Regions from separate parts of the Acidovorax sp. GW460-11-11-14-LB4 genome, predicted to be linked through region 2. Evidence: predicted binding sites of a transcription regulator. Region 2 holds the regulator's gene; the other holds the start of a gene.
What was found. Region 2 encodes FNR, which switches genes on or off when oxygen is low (the NO sensors DNR and NnrR bind a similar motif). Its sites were predicted from a motif close to TTGATNNNNATCAA; they were not measured.
Positions count from the first base shown of each region.

Region 1: the regulator FNR is predicted to act here: its motif matches at 2,925-2,938, upstream of ubiM (5-demethoxyubiquinol-8 5-hydroxylase UbiM).

Region 1 is NZ_JBWKYJ010000118.1:1,722-8,764, reverse strand. It holds gene AC07X4_RS23355 (zf-TFIIB domain-containing protein) at 1-340, shown strand, start outside; gene AC07X4_RS23350 (class I SAM-dependent methyltransferase) at 538-1,452, shown strand; gene ubiM (5-demethoxyubiquinol-8 5-hydroxylase UbiM) at 1,553-2,839, opposite strand; gene AC07X4_RS23340 (hypothetical protein) at 3,019-3,450, opposite strand; gene AC07X4_RS23335 (alpha/beta fold hydrolase) at 3,618-4,514, opposite strand; gene AC07X4_RS23330 (TetR/AcrR family transcriptional regulator) at 4,762-5,373, opposite strand; gene AC07X4_RS23325 (acetoacetate--CoA ligase) at 5,480-7,043, shown strand, end outside.
Region 2 is NZ_JBWKYJ010000018.1:43,452-50,494, reverse strand. It holds gene ccoN (cytochrome-c oxidase, cbb3-type subunit I) at 1-619, shown strand, start outside; gene ccoO (cytochrome-c oxidase, cbb3-type subunit II) at 638-1,270, shown strand; gene AC07X4_RS09455 (CcoQ/FixQ family Cbb3-type cytochrome c oxidase assembly chaperone) at 1,287-1,424, shown strand; gene ccoP (cytochrome-c oxidase, cbb3-type subunit III) at 1,449-2,363, shown strand; gene ccoG (cytochrome c oxidase accessory protein CcoG) at 2,445-3,890, shown strand; gene AC07X4_RS09440 (FixH family protein) at 3,955-4,233, shown strand; gene AC07X4_RS09435 (hypothetical protein) at 4,291-4,584, shown strand; gene fnr (fumarate/nitrate reduction transcriptional regulator Fnr) at 4,695-5,417, opposite strand; gene hemN (oxygen-independent coproporphyrinogen III oxidase) at 5,607-6,989, shown strand; gene AC07X4_RS09420 (sulfite exporter TauE/SafE family protein) at 6,995-7,043, shown strand, end outside.

The sequences.
Region 1 (7,043 bases), on a different contig from region 2:
GGGCGCCATCTATTGCACCAGCTGCGGCGCGCCAGTGGACATCCGCAAAGACCACGCCTGCCCCTATTGCCGTGCCGCGTTCTCCCTCATCGACCCCCAGGCCGTGTTGCGCGCCATGGAGGGCTATGCCGCCGCGAGCGCCAAGGCACCGGCGGCGCCGGCATCGCCCGTGGACATTGGCGACGCCCTGGTGGCCCTGGAGCGCGACCGCACCCGGGCCGAGCGGGAGCGCCAGAAGCGGGCGTTCACCACGGCCAGCAGCGACGCCAATGACAGCTCGTTCACCGGGGACCTGCTGGCCGCCGGGGTGGCGCTGGTGTGGGCGCTGGTGAAGGACTAGGGATTCAGCGTCGCGCTGGCCGCAAGCCCCGCCGGTGCATTGACATACCGCAGCACGCGCTGCGGTCATTCACGACAGACTGGGGCAGACCGTTCAGAATGGCCCAAGAACCTGTTGAACAGGCTCTAAGGCCCTTGCCCTGGGCCACACCGCATCCCACGCAACCGTGGCGCCCGCAGCCACTGGAGGAGCGCCCCGTGCCGCAGTCCCCTACCAGACGCCCTGCCCGATCGCCGCGCAGCCCTGCGCCACCGGCGCGTGCGCGTCACCGCACCGACAGCCTGCTGCAGCGCGCGCAGCTGCCCCCCGTGCCCAGCACCTTGCTCATCCCTTTGGCCGCGCGTGCCCACGGCGGGCGCTATTTCCCCTGGCTCGACTGCCACGATGCCGTGGCCCAGGCCTTGCTGACCCAGTTGGGTGCCGATGTGAACAGCACCCTGGACGACCTGCCCACGGTGCTGCATGTGCTGTGGCGCACCCGCGCCATCAAGGAGGCGGGGCGCGGCTTTTTTGCCGAGCACCCGCAGGCCCTGGGCGTCAACCTGGGGTGTGGCCTCACGCACCACTTTCAGTGGCTGGACACGGGGGCCAACCAGTGGCTTGATGCGGACCTGCCTGCGGTGATGGCGCTGCGCAAGCCCCTGTTGCCGCCGCAGTGCCCGCGCATGCGCTATGCCGATCTGGACCTCTCGCACCCCGGCTGGTGGCAGCGGCTGGGTCTGCCCACGCAGCGCAGCGCCACGCCGGTGCTGCTGTTGTGCGAAGGCGTGCTGATGTACCTGCTACCCGCGCAGGTGCATGCCGTGCTGGCCGAGTTTGCGCAGCACGCGCCGCCGGGCTCGCGCATGGTGCTGGATGTGATGACGCGCCAGGCCGTGGGTTGCGCGGCCCGCCACACCAGCGTAGGGCCTACGGGCGCCGAGTTTCGGTGGGGTGTCGGCCGCATGGCAGAGCTGGCGGCCGTGCACCCGCGCCTGCACCTGCTGCGCGAGCAAAGCGTGGCGGAGGGCTATGGCTGGGCCGGTATTGCCATGGACATGTGGTGGCGCCCCTGGCTCGGTGCGCCGCTGTATGGCCTGGCCACGCTGGGGGTAAGGGACGGCCCCCCCTGAGCCGCTTCGCGTCGTCCCCCTGAGGGGGACGCCACCGGTGGCCTGGCAAAGCCAGTTCCACGGTGGCGCTGGCGTGGGTCGCGCCCGTTGCAGAGCTTGGCTACGGCCTGAGCGTCAGTGCGCGCATCCATTGGGGTGGCTGGCCCGTCAGCTGCCCCACGATGGCCGCCTGCAGCGGTGGCAGGCGCCGCGCGCCCTGCAGCACCAGTTGCCGCAGCAGGCGGGGCACCGGGCGGGCGTCGGTGTACAGGCGCACGATGGCGTTGGTGCCCTGGTAGATGGGCCAGGCGTGGCGGTGGTGGCCTTGTGCGTAGGGGGCCAGGGCGTCGGCGCTGCCAATGTCCTGCCCGCGCTGGCGGGCGCTGACCAGCGCGGCCGTGAGCCGCTCCACCCCCGCCAGCCCCAGGTTGTAGCCATGCGCCGTGACCGGGTGCATGCCCACGGCGGCGTCGCCCAGCAGCGCGCAGCGGTGGCCCGCAAAGTGCTGGGCATACACGGACACCAGCGGGTAGGCGTGGCGTTCGCCCACCAGCGCCATGGGTCCCAGCCGGTCGTTGAACTGGGCCTGCACCTGGGTGGCAAAAGCCTCGGGGGTTTGGGCCATCAGCGCGGCGGCGTCGGCCGCGCCCGCCGTGACTACCACCGAGCACAGCGCCTGTCCCGTCTGTGGGTCATCGGGCAGGGGCAGCACGGCCAGCGTGCGGTCGTAGCCAAAACATTCGTGCGCCACGTTGCCGTGGGGCAGGGCGTGGCGCATGCGGCAGACGATGACGGTGCGGCCAAAGTCGGTCATGTCTGCGCCAAGGCCCAGTTGGCGGCGCGTGGCCGAGAAGCGGCTGTCGGCGGCCACCAGCAGCGGGGCGGTGAGGCGCTGGGGCGTGGCGTGGTCGCCAGGGCCCGTGTGGGAGGGCACGCAGTCCAGCTCGGCATGGCCGGGCAGCGCGGCCACGCGGGTGACCTGGGTGCCGGTGAGCAGGCGCACGCCCGGGGTGCTCGCAGCCACCGCGTAGGCCGTGCGCCGCAGCGCGTGGTTGGGCACGATGAAGCCCAGGGCGCCGGGAGTTGACACATCGCCGTGGGTGCCGCTGGCCGCGTTCAGTTGCAGCGCGCTGTGGCGGCCCAGCGGGCCGTCGTGCACCTGGGCCTCGGCAATCTGGCCCACCTCGTGGTCGGCCAGGTGCGCCCAGCTGCCCAGCCGCTGCAGCGTTGCCCGGCTGGGGTGGGTGAGGGCGATTTCGCGGCCGTCAGGTGCGGGCTGGGCCAGCGCGCGGTCGCCCTGCTGCTCCACCACGGTGGCGGTGAACCCGGCCTGTGCCAGGGAGATGGCCAGCGACAGGCCCGCCGGGCCTGCGCCGACGATGAGCACGTCGCTGTGGTGGGTGGTCATGGCGGGATGAATACAGGGTGACAAGGTGCCCGCCCCGGGTCGGGGAGGCCGCGCGCCATTGTGGGCGGGCGGGTCTGGGCACGCTTTGCCCTGCGTCAAGCCATGGCGTGGTGACGCTATCTAATTGATAGCTGTTCAGGCATATGGTTCTAGCGCCTGGGGGCTAAAACAATCGAAACTCAGTCTCTGGCTGCCTTGCGCGGGGTTTTGCTGGACTTCTTTTTGGCCGGGCCTGCCTTCTTGCCGCGCAGGTGCAGCACCCAGGTGACCAGCAGCCACAGGTAGCCCGCCGGGATGCTGTACGCCGCAAAAGCCGCCAGCGACAGCGGTGGTGCGGTGATGGAGCGCGGGTTGGCAATGGTCTCCAGCAACTGGCGCGTGCCGGTGCCCAGCGTGGGCGTGGCGTGCTGGCTGCCCGAGCGGGCCATGAGGGCGCCCATGAAGGTGAAGAACTCCATCAGCAGCGCGCCGATCAGAAAACAGGCCAGCAGGGCCATCAGCTGTGCAAACGCCCGCCGGTTGCCCTTGGCCAGGAACACGATCGCCGACACCAGCCACAGCGCGGGCAACAACAGGACCAGGGCGGGCCAGGCGGACAGGAGAGTGGACATGGGAGACACGGCAGGTAGCAACAGGCAGCAGGGGCCGCTGGTGCGGGCACCAGCGATTCATCGGCAGGGCGCCTCCAGGAAGGCGGTCGAGTGCGGATGATAGAGGCTGCCTGTCACCGGCTGATTCCGGCGGGTCGCGCGACCTGCCCGCCACCACCGGCCGGCGCTTACGCCGCCACAAAGTCGGCCACGGCCTGCAGCACCTCCGCCTGCTGCAGGATCTTGCGGTGCCCCAGCCCCTCGGTGGCCAGCAGCGCGGCACCCGGAATGTGGTCGCGGTAGGCCTCGCCGTCGGCAAAGCGGTTGATGCGGTCGCCCCGGTCGTGCACCACCAGCGTCGGCAGTGCAATGCGCGGGCCCACGGCGGGGGGCTCGAACTGTCGCATCAGGATGCCCTCGCGCGCCTCGATGCGCCGTTGCATGGCGGCGCGGGTGCGTTCGGACAGGCCAAACACCTGCGCGAACAGGCGCGTGTATTCGTGCGGCGAGGCGGGCGGCGCCAGCAGCACCAGCCGCTCGGTGGCCAGGCCCCGGCTGGCCGCATGGGCCGCTGCGTTGGCCGCCAGCGAATGGGCCACCACGGCGTGGGGCGCCGAGTCCTGCGCGTGCAGGCGGGCGGTGGTGTATTCGATGGCACGGGCGAACTGCGGCAGGTTGCTCACGCGGCCCCGGCTGCCGCCGTGTGCGGGCAGGTCCACCAGCACCGGGCGCAGGCCGCGGGCGGCCAGGGCGTCGGCCAGCGGCAGCATCTGGCGCGCATGCCCGCCCCAGCCGTGCAGCAGCAGCACCGTGGGGCCGTGCGGCTGGGCCTGGGGCCGGTACAGCGTGATCTCGGCGTCTTCAAACGCCAGGCGCTCCGTGCGCCAGTGGCCCGGTGGCACGGCGCTGCGGCCCGGTTTGCGCAGGGGCAGGGGCGTGCCAAACAGGCGGTAGGCCGCGCGCACGGCCAAGGTGGGCCACAGGCGCTCGGCCGTGCCCAGCGCCACACGCAGCAGGCGCATGCCGGGGTGCTCGCCGTAGAAGCTGGACGTGGCCTGCAGCGCGGCGGATGGGGAGGTGTTCATGGTGGGACTCCAGGAGGGAGATGGGGTAGATGGGGGAGGTGGACCGGGCGGACGGTCAGTAAAAGATCCAGTCCCGGTTGCTGCGCGGGAGGCTGGTGAGGGTGCTGCGCAGCGACCGGATGGCGCCCACTGCGGCCGCGATGGCGGCGATGCCCAGGATGATCAACATGGTGGTTCCTTTCTTCGCACGGTTGTGCGAAATTGGGACATAAAAAAACAAGAGCACTCCCTGGCACACCACCGCGTATCAAGCGGGGGAGGGGAGGTAACTCTTGACGAGGCGCGCCCAGGACGCCTCGGTGCGTGCCACTGCCTGCGGATCGCGCAGGAAGCGAACGTCGTGCAACAAGCCCATGATCAGGCCATAGATCTCGCCCACCAGCTGGTCGGGGGATGTGTCGGCCGCCAGGTGCCCGGCCTCGATGGACTGGATCACTGTGCGGCGCAATGCGGCGCGCCAGCGGGTGATTTCAGCGTGCAGCAGGTCGCGCAGCTCGCCCTCGCGGTCGTCCAGCTCGAAGGCGCCAGCGGTGTAGATGCAGCCCGTGAAGGCCTCCACGTCGCGCGTGCGGGCAATCCAGCGGCGCAGGATCTCCTGCAGGCGCGGCAGGCCCTTGGGCTGCTGCATGGCGGGCACGAACACGTCGGCCAGAAAGCGACGGCCAAACTCCTCGATCACCGCTTTTTGCAGCGCCTCGCGCGAGCCGGCCCGCGAGAACACTCCGCTCTTGGACAGGCCCACGCGGTCGGCCACGGCCTGCAGCGTGATCGACTCCAGCCCCTCGGCCGCAGCCAGGTCCAGCGCCGCGCCGACGATGGCGGCGCGGGTGAGTTCGGCTTTCTGGGTTTTGGCGTCCATGGGCGCAATTTAGCACGATTGTGCGAAACAAGGCAATCCCCGCGCTGTCAACCGGGCGACGGGTGTGGCTGGCCTCTGCCGGGCGCCGCTGGTACGCTGCGTCGCCATGGAGACAACACACAACACCCCGCCCTACATTCCCCAGATCCGCCTGTACCAGAACTGGCTGCGCGACCAGCGCGGTCTGCAGTTCGACAGCTACGACGCGCTGTGGCGCTGGTCCACCACTGATCTCGACGCCTTCTGGCAGAGCATCTGGGACTACTTCCAGCTGCAGTCGCCCACGCCCCACACGGCCGTGCTGGCGAAGAACACCATGCCCGGCGCTTTGTGGTTCCCCGGTGCGCAGGTCAACTACGCACGCCAGGCGCTGCGGCATGTGGATGCCGCCCACGCGGCGGGCCTGCCCGCCATCATCAGCCGCAACGAAAAGGGCCAGCACCGCGAACTGAGCTGGCCCGAGCTGCGCCGCCAGGTCGCGTCGCTGGCGCTGCACCTCAAGGCCCAGGGCATCCAGCCCGGCGACCGCGTGGCAGCCTACCTGCCCAACGTGCCCGAGGCGATGATCGCCTTTCTGGCCACGGTGAGCATCGGCGGCGTGTGGAGCATCTGCGCGCCGGACATGGGCACGCATGCGGTGCTCGACCGCTTTCGCCAGATCGAGCCCAAGGTGCTGATCGGCGTGGACGGCGTGAGCTATGGCGGCCGCGACCACGACCGCCGCCCTGTGCTGGCCGAGCTGCGCGAGGCCCTGCCCAGCGTGCAGCACGCGGTGCTGCTGGGCAATCTGGATGCTTCTGTTTCGATAGCTGGTTGGGCAAGCTGGACTAGCGCTACCGTCCAAAACGATGCAGAAACGGCGGCCTTCGAGCCGATGTGGCTCCCGTTTGACCACCCCCTGTGGATCGTCTACTCCAGCGGCACCACCGGCCTGCCCAAACCCATCGTGCACGGCCACGGCGGCACGGTGCTGGTGGCGCTGCAGCTCAAGGTGCTGCACAACGACATCGGCTGCAGCTACGAGCCCAACAGCTTTGGCGAGCGCTACCACTGGTACAGCTCCACCGGTTGGGTGATGTGGAACGCGCAGCTCAGCGGCCTGCTGTCGGGCACCACCTGCGTGATCTACGACGGCAACCCCGGCGGCAGCAAGGACCACCCCGACTGGGGCGTGCTGTGGCGCTTTGCGGCCGAGACGGGCGTGACTTTCTTCGGTGCGGGCGCGGCGTTCTTTGCCAACTGCATGAAGGCGGGCATCACGCTCAGCGACTATGGCGACCTCACGCGTGTCCGCGCGCTGGGCACTACCGGCTCGCCGCTGTCGCCCGAGGTGCAGCAGTGGGGCACGGCGCAGTTCGAGGCCATTGGCACGCGCGAGATCTGGTGGAACAACATATCCGGGGGCACCGACTTTTGCGGCGCCTTCATCGGCGGCAACCGCGAGATGCCGCAGGTGCCGGGCGAGATGCAATGCCGCATGCTGGGCGCGGCCGTGGAGTCCTGGGACGCCGAGGGCCGCCCCGTGCTGGACGCGGTGGGCGAACTGGTCTGCGCGCAGCCCATTCCGTCGATGCCGCTCTACCTGTGGGGCGACAAGGATGGTTCGCGTTACCTTTCGAGCTACTTCGACATGTACCCCGCAGGCCACGGCCGCCAGCCTGGCGGTGGCG
Region 2 (7,043 bases):
CATGGTGTTCTCGCTCATCCTGCTGGCCCCCAGCTGGGGCGGCATGATCAACGGCATCATGACCCTGTCGGGCGCATGGCACAAGCTGCGTGACGACCCCATCCTGCGCTTCCTGATCGTGTCGCTGTCGTTCTACGGCATGTCCACGTTCGAAGGCCCGATGATGTCCATCAAGACCGTCAATGCCCTGAGCCACTACACCGACTGGACCATTGGCCACGTGCACTCCGGCGCCCTGGGCTGGGTGGGTCTGATCTCGATGGGTTCGCTGTACTACCTGGTGCCGCGCCTGTTCGGCAAGGACAAGATGCACTCCGTCAAAGCGATCGAGCTGCACTTCTGGATGGCCACCATCGGCATCGTGCTGTACATCGCAGCGATGTGGATTGCCGGCGTGATGCAGGGCCTGATGTGGCGCGCGGTCAACCCCGACGGCACCCTGACCTACACCTTCGTGGAAAGCGTGAAGGCCACCTATCCCTTCTATGTGATCCGTGTGGCGGGTGGCTTGCTGTACCTGGGCGGCATGCTGGTCATGGCCTGGAACGTGTGGCTGACTGCCATCTCGGGCCGTTCGGTCAAGGTGGCCATTCCTGCTGTGAACGCGGCCCACGCTTGAGTCCGAAGGAGATCATTCATGTCCAACAACAACACATCTGCTTCGACCGGTTTCTCCCATGAAAAGGTGGAGACCAACAACTTTCTGATGATCGTGCTCATCCTGATCGTGATCGCCATTGGTGGTCTGGTCGAGATCGTGCCCCTGTTCTTCCAGAAGTCCACGACCGAGGCCGTCAAGGGCGTGGAGCCCTACAACGCCCTGCAGCTGGCGGGCCGCGACATCTACATCCGCGAGGGTTGCTACAACTGCCATTCGCAGATGATCCGCCCCTTCCGCGCCGAGACGCTGCGCTACGGGCACTACTCGGTGGCGGGCGAGTTTGTGTATGACCATCCCTTCCAGTGGGGCAGCAAGCGCACGGGGCCTGACCTGCACCGCGTGGGTGGCAAGTACAGCGACGAATGGCATCGCATCCACCTGAACAACCCCCGCGATGTGGTGCCCGAGTCCAACATGCCCGCGTACCCCTGGCTCGAAAAGAACCAGGTGGACCCTGCAGTGATGGCTCCCCGCATGAAGGCCCTGCGCACCGTGGGCGTGCCTTACACCGACGAGCAGATCACTGCTGCGGCGGGCGAGGTCAAGGGCAAGACGGAGCAGGACGCGCTCATCGCCTACCTGCAAGTCATGGGCCGTGCGCTCAAGTAAGCAAAGGAGATATCCCATGGACATCACCACCATGCGCATCGTCGCCACTCTGGCATCGATGGCCTGCTTCATTGGCATCTGGGTCTGGGCCTACCGAGGCCGCAACAAGGCCCGGTTCGACGAGGCAGCCCAGCTGCCTTTCGAGACAGATTGACCTTCACCAGAACGAGAACACCCCATGAGTGACTTCACCAGCAACTTCTGGTCGGTCTTTGTGACCACGCTGACCCTGGTCGGCATCATCGCCTGCGGCATCCTGCTTTGGATGGCAGGCCGCAAGAAGGTGGTTGCCACCTCCGACAACACCACCGGCCACGTCTGGGACGAGGACCTGGTCGAAATGAACAACCCCCTGCCGCGCTGGTGGGTGTGGCTGTTCGTCATCACCATCGTCTTTGGCCTGGGCTACCTGGCTGCCTACCCAGGTCTTGGCAGCTTTACCGGCAAGCTCAACTGGACGCAAAAGGGGGAGTACGAAGCCGAAATGGCCAAGGCCAAGACGGAGCTGGAGCCCCTGTATGCCCGCTTTGTATCCATGAAGCCCGAAGACGTGGCCAAGGACCCGCAGGCCCATGCCATTGGCGAGCGCTTGTTCATGAACAACTGCGCGCAGTGCCACGGCTCGGATGCACGCGGCAGCAAGGGCTTCCCGAACCTGACGGACAACGACTGGCTGCATGGCGGCACACCCGAAAAGATCCGCGAGACGCTGGAGAAGGGCCGCATCGGCAACATGCCTCCTATGGCAGCGGCCGTGGGAACCCCAGAAGACGTGCGCAACCTGTCGCATTACGTGTTGAGCCTGTCGGGTAGCCCGCACGACTCGCTGCGTGCATCGCTGGGCAAGTCCAAATTTGCGGCTTGCGCGGCCTGCCACGGCATGGATGGCAAGGGCAACCAGGCACTGGGTGCACCCAACCTGACCGACGACATCTGGCTGCATGGCTGGGGCGAGGCTGCCATCACGGCCATGATCAACAACGGAAAGGTCAACCAGATGCCTGCACAGGCCGAGAAGTTGACCGAGGCGCAGATCGGCGTACTCTCTGCCTATGTGTGGGGCCTGTCGAACAAGCAGGTGGCTGCACGTTGATATGTCCGCCGGGCGGTGCTTGAGGCACTGCCCGGGTTTTCTTTTCAGAGTAAGCCTGTCCTCCGTTCATAAAGCGACACCATGAGCACACCCAGCGAGCCTGCTCGCAAGGTCATCCCGATTACGCCAGTCGCCGCCGATGCGTCCTCTGCGGGCGAGATCATCTCGCTGTACGAAGCGCAAAAGAAGATCTACCCGCGCTCGATCAGCGGATTGTTTGCGCGCTGGCGTTGGGGCATGGTGCTTTTGACGCAGCTGGTGTTTTACGGGCTGCCGTGGTTTGAATGGGGCCAGCGCCAGATGGTGCTGTTTGATTTGGGGGCTCGCAGGTTCTACATCTTTGGCTTGGTGCTATATCCGCAGGATTTCATCTATCTCACCGGCCTTCTGATCATTTCGGCGCTGTCGCTGTTCCTCTTCACCGCCGTGGCAGGGCGCCTTTGGTGTGGCTTTGCCTGTCCGCAGACGGTGTACACCGAAATGTTCATGTGGATCGAGCACAAGATCGAAGGCGATCGCAGTGCCCGCCTCCGTCTGGACAACGGTCCCTGGACGTTCGAGAAGATCCGCAAAAAGTTTCTCAAGCAGGTGGTGTGGATCGCCGTGGCCCTGTGGACTGGGTTCACTTTCGTAGGGTACTTCGTGCCCATCCGCGAACTGGGCAGCGAGCTGCTGGCGTTTGAAGGCGGCTGGCAGATTTTCTGGGTGCTGTTCTACGGTTTTGCCACCTACGGCAACGCAGGCTTCATGCGCGAGCAGGTCTGTAAGTACATGTGCCCCTATGCGCGCTTTCAGAGCGCAATGTTTGATAAAGACACGCTCATCGTCACCTACGACCCTGAGCGTGGCGAGCAGCGCGGCCCGCGCAAGAAGAACATTGACTACAAGGCCCAGGGGCTTGGCGACTGCATTGACTGCTCGCTGTGTGTGCAGGTCTGTCCGGTGGGCATCGATATCCGGAAGGGCTTGCAATATGAGTGCATTGGTTGCGGGTTGTGTGTGGACGCCTGCAATACGGTGATGGACAAGATGCAGTACCCGCGTGGCCTGATCCGCTATTCCACCCAGAACGGCGTGGCCAAGCGCTGGACGCAGTCCCAGATGCTGCGTCGCGTGTTGCGTCCGCGTGTGCTGATCTACACCGCCGTACTGGTAGCACTGTGCGTTGCCATGCTGGCCAGCCTGGTGGTGCGCACGCCGCTGAAGGTGGATGTCGTGCGTGACCGGGCCGCGCTCTCGCGCATTGTGGCGGGGGGCAAACTGGAGAATATTTACCGGCTGCAGATCATGAATGCCACGGAGGGCGAACAGCGCTACCGCATCAGCGCGCGTGGACTGGAGGGGCTGGAGGTGGCCTCCGAGGCCGAAGTGGATATTGGCGCAGCAGAGTCGCGCTGGGTGGCCGTGCGTTTGCAGATTCCGTACGGTTCTGCCACTTCGGGCTCGCATGCGGTTCAGTTTGACGTGCAGGCCGTAGGGGCAGCTGCCCATGTGACGGAAAAATCCGTGTTTCTTGTGCCGCGTTGAGCGGCATCCCGGTGGGGCCTTTCAGGGCCGCACTTTGACCGATATTGTTGAGGAGTAGAGCACCATGTCTTCAAACCCTGCCATCGCGACACCGGCAATTCCCGTGCCCTGGTGGAAGTTCGGCCATGTGTGGCTGGTGATTGCCGGGCCTGCCATCGTGATCGTGGCTGGCTTTGTGACGCTGTGGCTGGCGATTTCTCGGCCTGACCCGGTGGTAGCCGAGGATTACTACCGCCAGGGCATTGAGATCAATAAGACCTTGGTGGCGCCGGAGAAAAGCCTGGCACCGGCCCTCAAGGCCCGCAACCATGCGGCCACCCCTGTGCAAGACCAACCACGCTGACAACCCTCCGGTCGCTGCCCCCAGCGACCCCAGGCAGCACCAGGAGACAGAACCGATATGTGGACGCAACGCCTGATGTGGATTGCATGGCCCGCCTTCTTGATGGCGGGCGTGCTGGAGATGCTGGTTTTTGCCATGGTGGACCCCCAGGACCTGCACTGGTTCGGCCAGCCCCTGGCGCTGTCACGGCAAGGGGTGTACACCCTCGCATTTTTTGTGTTTTGGGCCATCACCATGGCCACGAGCGCATTGACGACACTGCTGTCCATGTCTCCGTTCGAGGTCAACCGGTGCCCGGTGCCCGATGGGGAGCGCCCCGACGATTGCCGCAAGACATCGTCCTGCCCCTGAACCCTTTTCGCCTGCTTGTCTGGGCATGCAATGCATGCCGTTTCGCAAGAGATGGTTGTACTTGGTGCGGAACCGGCCCTCCGCGTGGAAGTGGCTCGGTGTCAGTGTCGTCAGTGGCAGGTCTGCTGGCTGTTCACGATGCGTCGCAGGGCATCGGTGTCGAGGATGCGCACATGGCGCTGTTTGACTTCCACGATCCCTTCTTCCACAAACTTGGAGAAGGTCCGGCTGACCGTTTCGAGTTTGAGGCCGAGGTAGCTGCCGATTTCTTCGCGCGTCATGCGCAACACCAGTTCCGACTGCGAGAAGCCCCGTGCATGCAGGCGCTGCACCAGGTTCAGCAAAAAGGCGGCCAGGCGTTCTTCGGCACGCATGCTGCCCAGCAGCAACATCACGCCGTGCTCGCGCACGATCTCGCGACTCATGATCTTGTGCACGTGGTGCTGCAGGGCTGTGACTTCGCGTGACAGCTCTTCAATGCGGTCGAAGGGCATGACACACACTTCGGCGTCTTCAAGTGCCACCGCATCACAGGTATGGTGGTCATTGACGATACCGTCAAGCCCGATGATCTCGCCCGCCATCTGAAAGCCCGTGACCTGGTCGCGACCGTCTTCTGTGGCCACGCAGGTCTTGAAGAACCCGGTGCGGATGGCATACAGGGACGTGAAGGACTCGCCATTGCGAAACAGCGTCCCTCCGCGTTTGACTTTGCGACGGACGGCAACCACCTCGTCAATGCGCTGGAGCTGCTCTTCGTTCAAGCCCACGGGCATGCACAGCTCGCGGAGGTTGCAGTTGGAGCAGGCGACTTTGATGGTGAGCGGGTTCATAGGCACATGGACTTGGGTTGTTGGTCGAGCATATCGTGCATGCCGTACACGAACCTGAATACAGGGCGCGGGCGAGCGGCTGACCTTCATCAAATTGTCGCCGTATCGCTTGTTGGTTCACTTGATGCAGGTCAAGGACATGTCCCGGAGCCTACGGCACAGTCAAGGTGTACGCAAGGAAATTTCCCCATGACTGCTGTTTCGCCAGATCTTCTGCGCCGCTTTGACGTGCCAGGGCCCCGTTATACGTCCTATCCAACGGCCGACCGATTTGTGGAGGCCTTCGGTCAGGAAGATTATGTGCTGGCGCTGCAACAGCGCCGTTCGGGCACGCTGGCCAAGGCCATGCCGCTGTCCCTGTACGTGCACATCCCGTTTTGCGAATCCCTGTGCTACTACTGCGCCTGCAACAAGATCATCACCAAACACCATGACCGCGCCGAGGTCTACTTGCGCTATCTGAGCCGCGAGATCGACCTGCACACCGCGCACTGTGGCGTAGGACAGGTGGTGAGCCAATTGCACCTGGGCGGTGGCACGCCCACCTTCCTCTCCGATGCGGGCTTGCGGGAGCTGATGGCCATGCTCAAGCGCAGCTTCACGCTGGCGCCCGGGGGCGAATACTCGATCGAAGTGGATCCGCGCACGGTCAACTCCGAGCGTCTGGCGCTCCTGGCTGAATTGGGCTTTAACCGCCTGAGTTTTGGCGTGCAGGACTTTGATGCCGAAGTGCAAAAGGCCGTGCACCGCATTCAGCCTGCAGAGCAGGTTTTTGCACTGGTGGAGTCCGCCCGCTCGCTGGGATTTGATTCGGTGAACGTGGACCTGATCTACGGCCTGCCGCGCCAGACGCCAGAGTCTTTTGACCGCACGCTGGCGCAGGTGGCGCAGCTGCGGCCTGACCGCATTGCGTTGTATGCCTATGCACACTTGCCGGAGCGTTTCAAGCCACAGCGTCGCATCATCTCCGCCGAATTGCCCACAGGCGCGAGCAAGCTGTCCATGCTCTCGCGCTCACTCGATGCGTTCATGGACGCTGGGTATGTCTATGTGGGCATGGACCACTTTGCTCTGCCTACCGACGCACTGGCTGTGGCCAAGCGCCAGGGACGCTTGCACCGCAACTTCCAGGGCTACAGCACGCAGCCAGACTGCGACCTGATTGGGCTGGGCGTATCGGCCATCGGCCGGGTAGGGGCGACTTACAGCCAGAACTCGAAGACGCTGGACGAGTACTACGACTTCCTGGACCAGGGGCGGCTACCTGTGGTCCGCGGGCTCGCCCTGACCCGCGACGACCTGGTGCGCCGCGCGGCCATCATGGCCCTGATGTGCCAGGGCGAGCTGCTGTTCGAGCCGATGGAGCAGGCGTGGTTGATCGATTTCCGCCAGTACTTCGCAGCAGAGTTGGCGCAGCTGGAGGGTATGCAGGAGCAGGGGTTGGTACGGGTGGGGCCGGAGGGCATTGAAGTGACCGCCACCGGGTGGTTCTTCGTGCGCGGTATCGCCATGGTTTTTGACCGTTATCTGCAGGCGGACCGCAACCGCGCCCGGTTTTCGCGCATCATCTGACACCTATGCTTGCCACTGTTGGCTGGACTGCTTTGCTCATGGGACTCGCTGGCG